2 regions of the Paraburkholderia sp. RL17-337-BIB-A genome follow, and region 1 is predicted to be linked to the other one. Evidence: predicted binding sites of a transcription regulator. Region 1 holds the regulator's gene; the other holds the start of a gene.
The links. Region 1 encodes LexA, which represses DNA repair genes until DNA is damaged. Its sites were predicted from a motif close to ACTGTATNNNNATACAGT; they were not measured.
Positions count from the first base shown of each region.

Region 2: imuA (translesion DNA synthesis-associated protein ImuA) is a predicted target of LexA. The motif match lies at 2,959-2,976, and genes of this name have one in related genera.

Region 1 is NZ_JARESY010000001.1:2,618,502-2,624,308, reverse strand. Features, by position in the region: gene nodI (nodulation factor ABC transporter ATP-binding protein NodI) at 1-392, opposite strand, end outside; gene P0D84_RS11790 (universal stress protein) at 695-1,162, shown strand; gene P0D84_RS11785 (DUF2939 domain-containing protein) at 1,321-1,995, opposite strand; gene P0D84_RS11780 (hypothetical protein) at 2,167-2,511, opposite strand; gene lexA (transcriptional repressor LexA) at 2,657-3,307, opposite strand; gene P0D84_RS11770 (sulfate ABC transporter substrate-binding protein) at 3,624-4,664, shown strand; gene cysT (sulfate ABC transporter permease subunit CysT) at 4,823-5,725, shown strand; gene cysW (sulfate ABC transporter permease subunit CysW) at 5,722-5,807, shown strand, end outside.
Region 2 is NZ_JARESY010000001.1:4,224,202-4,230,008, forward strand. Features, by position in the region: gene P0D84_RS18835 (hypothetical protein) at 1-585, shown strand, start outside; gene P0D84_RS18840 (hypothetical protein) at 582-899, shown strand; gene P0D84_RS18845 (SOS response-associated peptidase) at 1,546-2,238, shown strand; gene imuA (translesion DNA synthesis-associated protein ImuA) at 2,241-2,945, opposite strand; gene P0D84_RS18855 (hypothetical protein) at 3,129-3,491, shown strand; gene P0D84_RS18860 (hypothetical protein) at 3,615-4,385, shown strand; gene P0D84_RS18865 (hypothetical protein) at 4,351-4,854, opposite strand; gene P0D84_RS18870 (hypothetical protein) at 4,882-5,166, opposite strand; gene P0D84_RS18875 (CAP domain-containing protein) at 5,804-5,807, opposite strand, start outside.

The sequences.
Region 1 (5,807 bases):
TCCGCCTTGTTCTCGAGGCGCGCGAATTCGAGCAGCGAAGGCACCATCGCGCGGCACTGCGCGGCGCTCATGCCGAAGTAGCGGCCGAACACCAGCAGGTTTTCGCGGACCGTGAAATCAGGATCGAGATTGTCGAACTGCGGTACCACGCCGACCCGCGCTCGCGCCACGCGCGCGCGGCCGGGAATCGGCTCGCCGCACAAGCGGATCGTGCCGGCATCTGGTGCGGCGATGCCGAGCAGCATGCGCAACGTCGTGGTCTTGCCTGCGCCGTTCGGACCGAGCAGGCCGAAACATTCGCCGGCGTTCACATGAAACGACAGTCCGTCGACGACCGTCTTTTCGCCGTAGCTTTTTCTAACCTGGTGGAATTCAATGGCCGCTTCAGACATGGATCGATCGAGGCTCCGGAAAACACGCAAATGGCCGCTAACGCCGCCAGGACCCCTGGGGCCCTGAGGCCGCCCATTCTATGGCATCGGCAGCGCAGTGTTGACCGCCGCCGGCTGCGCGGACTGGCGTTTCTTGCGCTGCGACAATAGGTCCATCGATGATTCAAACCCGGCCCAGACTGGCCCACGACGTAGCGCGCACCTGTTTCGGGCGCAGTTAGCGTTTTCCATCCCTTGCAACCTGAATTGCGGCGCACCATGATTGATTCAGACCGCGCCCCTCGCGGGATGGGAGAGAAATCATGGCGAGCTACCAGAAAATCCTGTTGTGCTACGACGGCTCGCGCGAAGGCCGCAAAGCGTTACGTTGCGGCGCTGACCTGGCGTTGGATCTGAAGGCGGAAACGCACTTGTTGTCGGTGGTCGACATGCGCTCGAGCATTGCGCAAAGCGCGGGCCTGCTGACCGACGTGGCGTGCGGAAGCTTCGAAAAAACAGCCCGCGACATTTTGCAGGAAGGGGTGGACTGGCTCACCGAACGCGGCGTGACCGCGCAAGGGCATTTTGCGTTCGGCCATCCAATCGACGAGATCGCCAACCTTGCCAACGAATTGCATGTCGATCTCGTGGTGGTCGGCCACCGTTGCCGCACCGGTCTGTCACGATGGTGGATGGGCGCAGGCAATACGCCGCTGCTTGACCGGGTCTCGTGCAGCATTCTGGTGGCGTGTTCTTCCGCGCAGGAACAGCAGCAAGCGGCGGCTGCCTGACGCAGGTCGGGGCGGAGGGCGTGCGCTGGACTCGACGGGCCACATGGACTGAATTGGCGATGTGACCACCTGGTGCCAGGGCGCTGAACGTTCGCTCGTCTAGGGGCGACCGTTCGGCCAAACGGTGATTCGCTCAAGCAATAGCGCTCGCCAAACGATCACTCGTTCAGGTTGACCGCGTTGAGCTTCCACGTGAACAATCCTTCGCGCCGAAAGATCGCTGAATAACGCGCATCGCCAGCACCATGTTGATAGGTGACGACGAACTCGTTCAGGCTGCGATAGCCCGCGGTTGTCTGCGGCGGTTGCGGTGGCGTTGCACTGTTCTCGCCGCTATGGCCGCTATTGGCCGCACTGTTTACACCATTGCCCGCGGCGGGGGCTGCAGGCACCGATGCAGGCACCGCGGCGTCCGGCGAATTTCCAGCGGCAGGCGGCGCCGGCGGCCGCTCGCCCGGATCGCCGCGCGGCGGTATGCCGTTCAGCAAAGCCGCAACGCCGTCGGGTGTTGCATAAGCATCGACCAGTGGACCGATCAAGGCCACGCCGATCATTGCGCCAATGGCGGCCAACGGATTGCCGCTGCCATGCGCGTCGAGCCGCCGCGATAACAAGCCGGTGACCTGCTGTTTCAGGCTCTCGCGCAAGGCGGGGAAGTCGACGTATTCATTGACGGTTTGCGCATCACGCGCATCCGCCGCGCGTTTGAGGTTATTCAGCGCCATGTAGGGCGACGCGTAACCGAACCCCAATGCGGCGATCACCGCAATCACAATCAATGTGACGATTAGAGGCCGGGTTGCGCTGCGTCTGGTGCGTGTTGAAACTGCCATCGAGTGGGATTCTCCGTCAGGTGTGATCTAACGTGGACCGCGGCCACGCGAAAACGATCCCAGACGATGTGCTGTGGAGGCGGTACGGCAGCCGAAAAAACTTCGCGCCGCATAGCTGCATATCCGCGCGCCGCACAACGGCATTGGAGCGGAGGGCTCGCCCAGTGCTGCTCATGCCTCGAACACCGCGCCGTGCACATTGGCCTCGTCGGCGATACAGCGATCGATCATGCGGCATACGGCGTCGACCGTGCCGACCATGATCAGCCGCGACGGCCCGTGATAGACCCGTACCGGCGCGCGACGCGCCGGTTCAGCCGTATTCAGCCCTGAATTCAACGACACGCGAGCAAATGCAGGCAACGAGGACGGCAAGCTCGATCCGCTGGCGGGCGCGTCGAACAGCGACGGAGCACTGGCCGAGGACGGCTCGATCAGTGAGCAGGGCACCAGCTTGCGCAAATGGCGCAAACGACCGAACTGGCGAAAAGGCAGCAGGCGGGCAAGGCGTTCCATGAGTCTCTCCAGGCGATTCAACGTTGGGGCAGCGTTCGGGCAGCTTTGAGGCAGTTTCGAGGGTGGCAAGGGCGGCTGGGGGCCGCTTTGAGGCAGCCCTCAGGCAGCTTTTGAGCCAGCTTCGGGGCGGCGCAGGAGCGAGTGGTTAGAACTCGCCCGGACGGATCAGCCCGACGGCGATACCTTCGAGCGCGAATTCCGCACTGCCGGTTTCAACGAAGATGTTGTCGTAATCGGGGTTCTCGGCAATCAGCTCGATACCGTTCGGCCGACGCTTCAACCGCTTGACCGTCACGTCGTCGCCAAGGCGCGCGATGATGATCTGGCCGTCTTTGGCTTCGGTTTTTTTCTGCACCGCGAGCAAGTCACCGTCGAAGATGCCCGCGTCGCGCATGGACAGTCCGCGCACCTTCAGCAGGTAGTCCGGCTTGCTCGAGAACAGCGCCGGGTCGCACGCGTAGTGCTGCGAGATATGTTCCTGCGCGAGGATCGGGCTACCCGCGGCCACGCGGCCGATCAGCGGCAACGACAGTTGCATGATGCTGGCGTGCGGCAGCGTGAACTGGTACGGCGAATCTTCCGCGCCCGTTAGCAGGCGAATGCCGCGCGATGCGCCGGCCGCGAGTTCGATCACACCCTTGCGAGCCAGCGCCCGCAAATGTTCTTCTGCCGAATTGGCCGAGCTGAAACCCAGCTCTGCGGCGATCTCCGCGCGGGTGGGCGGAAAGCCGGTGCGTTCGATGGCCCGGCGGACCAGATCGAAAACCTGCTGCTGTCGTGCGGTGAGTTTGGTCATGGGGCTACTGTATGGATGAACAGGTGACTGTATTTTTATACAGTATTCCGCGCAATTCAAGCTTTACTTTAAGTTCGTGACGCAGGGTGGCGTTCGAGCGTCGGATTCCGACGTCTAAACAGCCGTTTTCGTGCCGCAACGCCTTATCCAGCCGTCATTACCACTTTTGCGTATTAAAGAATGAGGAAACATTATTTTTAATGATGAAAGCCCTTCGATAGACTGGGCTCCGAGTTGGCGCTCATGTGCACGTGACCGCGACGCAAAACAACACCACACGCTGTTTCAGCGGACCACCACGCGGAGAAAGTTGGCAATGAATCATCAAGGCACGGGGCTGGCAGGCAAGACCAAAAAACTCATCGCGGCGCTCGCATTCGGCGCGGCAGCGGCGCTCGGCGTCATGGCGCAGGCACATGCAGCCGACACGACGCTGCTGAACGTGTCGTACGACCCGACGCGCGAACTGTATCAGGACGTCAACCAGGCATTCGGCAAGGAATGGAAGGCGAAGACCGGCGAGACGATCACCTTCAAGCAGTCGCACGGCGGCTCGGGCGCGCAAGCCCGCTCGGTGCTGGACGGTCTGCAGGCGGACGTGGTGACGCTGGCGCTCGCCTACGACATCGACGCATTGGCTAGCAAGGGTCTGGTCGACAAGGGCTGGCAAAAGCGCTTGCCGGATAACGCCTCGCCGTACACGTCGACAATTGTGTTTCTGGTGCGCAAGGGCAACCCGAAGCACATCAAGGACTGGGACGATCTGATCAAGCCGGGTGTGTCGATCGTCACGCCGAATCCGAAGACCTCGGGCGGCGCGCGCTGGAACTACCTGGCCGCATGGGCCTATGCTGAACATCTGCCGGGCGGCAACGACCAGAAGGCCAAGGACTTCGTCGGCAAGCTCTACAAGAACGCCGGCGTGCTGGATTCGGGCGCGCGTGGCGCGACCACCAGCTTCGTGCAACGCGGTATCGGCGACGTGTTGATTGCGTGGGAAAACGAAGCGTTCCTCTCGCTGAAGGAATTTGGTCCGGACAAGTTTGAAATCGTCGTGCCGTCGGTGAGTATTCTGGCCGAGCCGCCGGTTGCGGTGGTGGACAAGGTGGTCGACAGGCACGGCACGCGCAAGGTGGCCGAAGCGTATCTGAACTTCCTGTACAGCGAGCAGGGTCAGGAAATCGCCGCGCGGAACTTCTACCGTCCGCGTTCGAACAAGGTACCGGCTGAGCTGACGGCCAAGTTTCCGAAGCTGAAGCTGTACACGATTGACGATTCGTTCGGCGGCTGGGCGAACGCGCAGAAGACGCACTTTGCCGACGGCGGCGTGTTCGATTCGATCTACTCGCCGCAGTAAGCCGCGCTTAGCCGCGGATAGCAATAGACAGCTGGATCCGCGCCGTTCGGCGCGCAAGGTATCACCCCGCCACGAAGCGCGCCCCCCGGGGCGCGCTTTTTGGCGAGCCAGGCGGCCGAAAAAAGAGCCGCCGGCCTCAACCCTGAAGAGTACTCAGCATGACGACGTTGACTTTCCGAAAACCGAGCGCGTTGCCCGGTTTTGGCCTGACACTCGGCATCACGGTGGCTTATCTGAGCCTCGTGGTGCTGATTCCGCTTGCGGCGGCCTTTCTCAAGACCGCGACGCTCGACTGGCCTCAGTTCGTGCGCGCGGTGAGTTCGCCGCGCGTGCTCGCGTCGTATCGCCTCACGTTTTTCTCGGCCCTCGGCGGCGCGCTGATCAACGCGGTGTTCGGCTTTCTGGTCGCGTGGGTGCTGGTGCGCTATACGTTTCCGTTCAAGCGCATCGTCGACGCGGTGGTCGATCTGCCGTTTGCTTTGCCGACCTCCGTGGCCGGCATTTCGCTCGCGGCCGTGTATGCGGGCAACGGCTGGATCGGGCAGTTCCTCGAACCGCTCGGCATCAAGATCGCGTTTACGCCGGCTGGTGTGCTGATCGCGCTGACCTTCATTGGTTTGCCGTTCGTCGTGCGGACCGTGCAGCCGGTGCTCGAAGAGTTCGAACGTGAACAGGAAGAAGCCGCGGCGTGCCTCGGCGCGTCGCGCTGGCTGACGTTTCGCCGCGTGGTGTTGCCGGCGGTATTCCCGGCCTTACTGACCGGCTTCGCGCTGGCGTTCGCGCGGGCGCTCGGCGAATACGGCTCGGTGATTTTCATCGCCGGTAACGTGCCGATGAAATCGGAAATCACGTCGCTGCTGATCATCACCAAGCTGGAGCAATACGACTATGCCGGCGCCACGGCCATCGCGGTCGTGATGCTGGTGGTGTCGTTCCTGATGCTGTTGTTGATCAATACGCTGCAGTGGTATCTGCAGCGTCGCACGAGCCGTGGTGGAGCAGGTCCCGCGCCGGCCGCCGCGAGTGTGGCGGCGATCGGTGTCGGCGGAGGTGCGCAATGAGCCGCGATTCCGTCAAGAACGCCGCGACTGGCGCGGTCGCCGTAGCGCCACGTGCGCCGCTCAATGTCGCGCGCCGCCCCGA
Region 2 (5,807 bases), 1.6 Mb from region 1:
ATCGGTGTGCGTTGCGCGCGGACGACCATCCGCGAATGGCTTGAAACGTTTGTGGGCCCGCTGGGATGCAAACTTGTTAATGACTACGAGAACCGCTATGCCCCGCTTGGCTACCGTCTGCTCGATACGCTTCAGGCGGCATCGACCGGCGAGTTCACCTATCCGCGCGTGACGCTGGCAAAAGCGCTGGCGCATGGCTGGGGCACGCCGCCCCGGATGAAGGAGAGCGCACGGCTCAAGCGCGCGAAGTCACTGCTCGAACTCGTCGGCCAGAGTCTGACCACGTGCACGTGGACAAATGATGAGTCGTACATCGAGTATTATTTGACGTACTGCTACGTCCTGAAGCAGCCTGGCCAATCGCAAAACCTGCCGCTGGCGCTTGAAAAAGCCAAGGCTGGCGCCGGCTATGGTAACGGGCCCAGCGCTCGCGACGTTTACTTCGCGTGCCGTGCGGTACAGACGCAGCTCTGGCGGGGCGCGGTCGAGTCGGACCGGGTCGTCGCGGAGAAGCATCGGCTCATGGCCGTTGCAGCCGGGATGGACCCGAAGACGGAACTCTTTCCGGGGGAGGACACGCAATGAGCGGCACTCTCTTCGACCTCGGCTACCAAGCCGGCCTTGTCGCCGATGACGCCCCGGACGCCTTCACGATGTCCACGCACGACCCGGAGTGGGTGCTCGGCTTCATTCAGGGCTTCAGCGAGATGCAGTCCTTCCGGCATGCCAGCATTCCGGCGGCTGGATGGCAGGCCGGCGAATTGGGCCAGCGCTACGGCATCCCGCTCAAGGTGCTGCTGGCCCGCGTTCGGTTCGAAATAGATGTGACGGCCGAAATCTGCTCCGAGTACGAGCAGGATGACGAAGACGAGGACGGCATTCCGCTGTACCCGGACTAATCGACGCGCAAACCGTGCAATGAAAGAGGCCACCCGATGGGTGGCCTTCGTTCTTACTGGCGTTGGTCCTCACCAGCACTTTGCTTGTTCCTGTTTTACAAGACTTGGACACGTTCGCCGCGCCCGTCGCTCTTTTGTACGGACATGGCCAAATCCTCGGCTGCGATTGAAATCGCAAAATCTGGATGCCATCGTCACACGAATCGCGCTTTCCTTTTGGTCGGCTTGCCACTGTGGTTGCTCCTACTATTGTCGATGACCGGACTATGCCGCGCGTCGCGTCTCGACCAGTGGGTGGCCGGCCGGTGACGAAGTTGTCCACAGCGCCATATGGACAACCTCGGTATAGCCAGCCACGATTGCTGTGGGTGGATTTTGGATAACTGGCGACGCCGGGGAAAGTTACCGGAGTTATGCAAACCTCCCGGCGCATTCTCAAAACCCGTACAAACAGTTATCTGTTCAGCAACCGTCTGACTGCAATGCGGATTTGGCGGTTGTCCACAGAAGCAACGCGTGCTTGTTAACTGCTACTACGTATACATATATCTAATGTAAAACCGATTGAATAACTCGCGTGCGATGGCCGGCGGACGGGAACATCGCTCAGGTGGAATATCATGTTCTTTCCAAGGAGGGCGACCTGGTGTGCACAAGTTACGAGTCAAACAATCCGGCGGAACGCTTCGACGCCTTCAGCATGTTTCCATCGCCAGATTTTGACTATAGAGGCGAAATATACAAGGACTACATTGCTCCCATATTCCGACGCGTCGACAACGACCTGAAGACCGACGGCGCCAGTTTCGGCATGGTGCCGCGCAAACGAATTCCGCCGCACGTCAAGGCGTTCGACACGATGAATGCGCGTGCTGAATCGGTCGGTGAAAAGCGCAGCTTCAGCAGTGCATGGAATCGACTGCAGCTTTGCCTCATCCCCTGTCGGGCATTTTTTGAGCCCAACTATGAAACGGGAAAAGCCGTACGTTGGCGCATCCGCCTTGCTGGCAATCAGCCAACCGCAATAGCTGGCTTGTGGCGCGTATGGGACGAGCCTGAGGGCGCCGCTTCAGTATCGTTCACTATGCTCACGGTGAACGCAGATGAACACCCGCTCATGCGGCGCTTCCACAAACCTAGCGACGAGAAGCGGTCCGTGGTCATTGTTCGGCCAGACGCGTATGAGGACTGGCTCTCGTGTCGAAGTACAGACGAGGCGAGGTCATTCCTGCAGCTCTATCCGGCTGAGGAAATGCATGCAGAAGCGTTTCCGGTGCCGCCAAGAGCGCCGCAACCGAAACCGATTGACGGCGACCAGCAGCCGTCGCTGCTTGATTGACCTCAATGCGCCAGCTCCACCGGGACACGTGGAACGGCCACTGGAGCAATTGGCCTGACGGTGCGGCCCCGTGGCGATAGAAGCACAGGTGTCGGTTGCAATTGGATGTTAAGTGGTTCGATACTGACGGGACCACGACGCTTAACTATTTCAACGGTAAGGCCTCCCGCGGCGGGCTTTAGAGCAAGTCGCAATATCGCGGGCGACGCGTCTTGCGCGACAGCGAGCGGCCGCAGCATAACGAAAAGCGTGTCCGAAGACTGCGCAGCAAGATGCAGGCGGCGCAGCGACGAAGCTTGAACATGCTGGGCCCAATACAACAAAGCGCCGCAACTCCCGGTTCGAAGAATTTGCTCGGCGGACCATAATGCATCGGCGGTCTTGCTGGCCTTAACGTGCATCAGCTTCTGCGGCGGCACACCAATGTAGCCCAGACCAAGACCATTGGGCACGTGCGGCGGTTGCAGGAGCGCGATGCTACGTGTGCCGACCAACTTCAATGCCGGCTGGAGGAGGCGGAGTTCGCCGACGCCGCCTTGCTGCACAAGCAGCTCAACCAGTCCACCCAGCGGCCAGCCACCATCCGGAAGCTTCGCCGAAAGCGTGGGATAGCCGGTGTCGATGGCATTTCCGCGACCGCGGGCAAGCTGGGAAGCCCGCCACAGGGATGGATGGATGCTTTCAAGGGCGGGCGCGGTTGCTGTCATGATTGCCGAAAATACTGTATGGATGTACAGTATCCTACACCGATTCAGCGCACTGGCGCGCGTCGCCGCCGGATTCAGCTTCTCAAGCGGCCACGCCGACGCCAGCGGGCGCAAAATTCGATTGTTCAGAAACTGCACGGACACTCATGCCCGTAGCCGATACTGCCCAGCGTGGAGGGCGCCATGTTTGAAGACATCGTCGGGTTGCCTTTGCTCACAGACGCGCACAAGTCAGTGCTTCGCTGCTACCTCGCGGTCAGCGACGTGGCAGCCTATTCGTTGCAAGGGGACTGGCTCAGCAATGACCACCTTGTGGAGTCCACGCGTATCTGGCTGCAGCGGAACGGGCTGACGGCAAGCTGGCTTGAGCGGATTGAAGTTGTCGCCGAGGCGCGTGAAATCGCTCGCGCGGTCGTAGAGCATGAACTTAACGATGAACGCGATGCGCGGCCCGAGCAGCTATTTACTTCTGCAATGACGGTTCAATACGCGTCTCCCATTGTTGCCAAAATCTGGAGGCGATGTAACAGTGCATTCTCGAAGTGACGCGCGGGTTCGCGTTGTCTCGGTACCGCGACTGTCCCAAATCTGCCTGAGTCGCGAGCCACTATCCGAACACCTCCTAGCCAGCGATGTCGGCAGTATGAACCTGCAAGCCTAAGACTAAAGATGAATACTACAAGCCATAAGAACGGGACCGTCGAAACTACAATTTCCGGACGCAGCGAATCCATGCTGCTGTATGGGATTGAAGCGCTCGCTTCTAGCGTCAAAATGCCGGCACCGACAGAGAATAGCAGCGAAGACCTTTGGCATCGCCTTGTCTCGCAAGTCTGTGTGATGGGTGGCGCCCGCGGTATGGAAGAACTTGCCAGAGCTGAAAACGCAGATGACTTCGTTGCATTCAAGGAGGCGACGTCACTTCGGAAGTGGTCCAAAGTAGGGTTTGACGAGAAGTACATGGCCGAAGTCTTGCGAAAGGCTAGCGCATGCCGCTTCCCCGCCAAGACTGCCAAGAAGCTGCGTGAAATGGTCGTTACGCCTACGATTGTCCAAGGCACCCGCGTCGTCCTGCTCAAAGGTCTGTCGGCCTCTATGCCACGGGAAAAACTACGTACCGCGCTCATGACCCGATGCCCCCGATTCCGCTTGAAGAGTGCGTCAGACTTCATGATTTCGACCCATTTATCGCAAGACGTCATCGCCTTGGACACCCGCGTTGTAGGTGTATTTCGCGACCACCTCGCTTTTCCCCTTACGGCTTCTCAGGTGCAAGGGAATGATGCCGTCTACCTATCGGTTGAGTCTGCGTTGCGCACGGTCTGCGAAAAGGCTGGAATCACACTCGCACGCCTCGACCGTCTTTTGTTCCAGCTCGCAGGCGTAAGCGTCATCGAGTTCTTTCTCAAGAAGGCTCTCGATAAACATAAGTCGGTTTAATAGGCCCGCTTTTTTGTTTGCTCGCTTGACGACGACTGGCGAGCCCGCGAATTGCGCGAACGTCGCGTGTGGCGTGAACGTGAATGGCGCCGTCAGGAATGGCGTGGGCACGAGTGGCGCGAGCGTCTTGATTGGCGCGGGTATTGAAACGACCCTGGAAGGCGCCACATCCGAGAAATCCAACCTCTGAGAATCGTCGAATGAAAGCGAACCCGATAAGAATCGCCTTGATTGCAACGACACTGGCCTTCGCAACGGCAGGCACGGCAAACGCCGCAGGCTGCCTCAAGGGCGCGGTGGTGGGCGGGCGCGCATCCTCGAAGCGCTCAAGAATATCGCGCAACGCCTTGAACGAAAGCCGGTCCACGGGCGGCATCGTCTGTTGGACGTACGGATTGGACAGAAGCTTCCGCGCCTCTAGTGCGCAATACACCGGCGCTTCATAGGCAGCCAGCATAATTGAGGTCATGGTGGTCACCTACTGTCGTTCCCAAGGCTAGGCCTTTCCTTCCGGGCTGTAGTAGAGACTCTCGCCACATTGGCCGCAGAAGTGCTCGCGCATGAAGGTTCGTTGCATGACATTACGAACCTGGATGCGGTCGTGTCCACAGCTATGGCAGGCAACACGCTTGCCCAGAACAGCCTCCGGATAAGTCGCGCGATACCACTGGTAGTTCTTTGCCCGCATGCGCTTCATGCGTTTCATGCTCGTCGTCACGATAAGAATGGCGACGCCCGCAATGAACACGGGTACAGCCAATGACAAAAGGGTTTCTTGCATCTGAAAGTTTCCTCTATTGTTAATTTCCAAGTCGGCCGGGTCGGCCGGAGCGAGGCAAGTCGTTCGCCTGGTTGCCCGCTTTGTATCGCGCGGTGGCTGGCCGCGTTAACGGCAATTCACGCATAATCTTCTGGGTGCAAGCTGATTTTTCAAAGTTGATTGCGAGCGGCACACCTCGGGGAAGCCATGTCATCAGAAAACATACCGGGACCGGTTCTTCAGAAGTGGTTCAAGAAGGTCACGAATGACCGCTCGCTAATTGACAGCATCGGTAGGCGTCGAGGAGCTCGAGGCTTGGTCCACTCGGCTCAACGCCATGCAGGCGTCGGATGGGAACAAGTTTTGAGGCCCATGCCATGGCGTGGTAAAACATTGTCATAGGCGGCCGGCGATTCTCCAGCGATAGTGAGCACGCCCGGAATCAGCCGGTGCGCCTATCAGGAGAACACCATGCATGCTATGCACGCCGTAGCTGGCAAACGCTCGAATACATTCAAGGTCATCTTCGCCCTTCAATCAAGCTTTGCTCTCTACAAAAAACTCGTTCTCGACATGTGCCGGTCAGGCACCCTCACAGCGGCTACAGGGAGGTAGCCGCTGACCTGGAATCGGTCACCTCGTGCTAACGTACGCAAACTTAG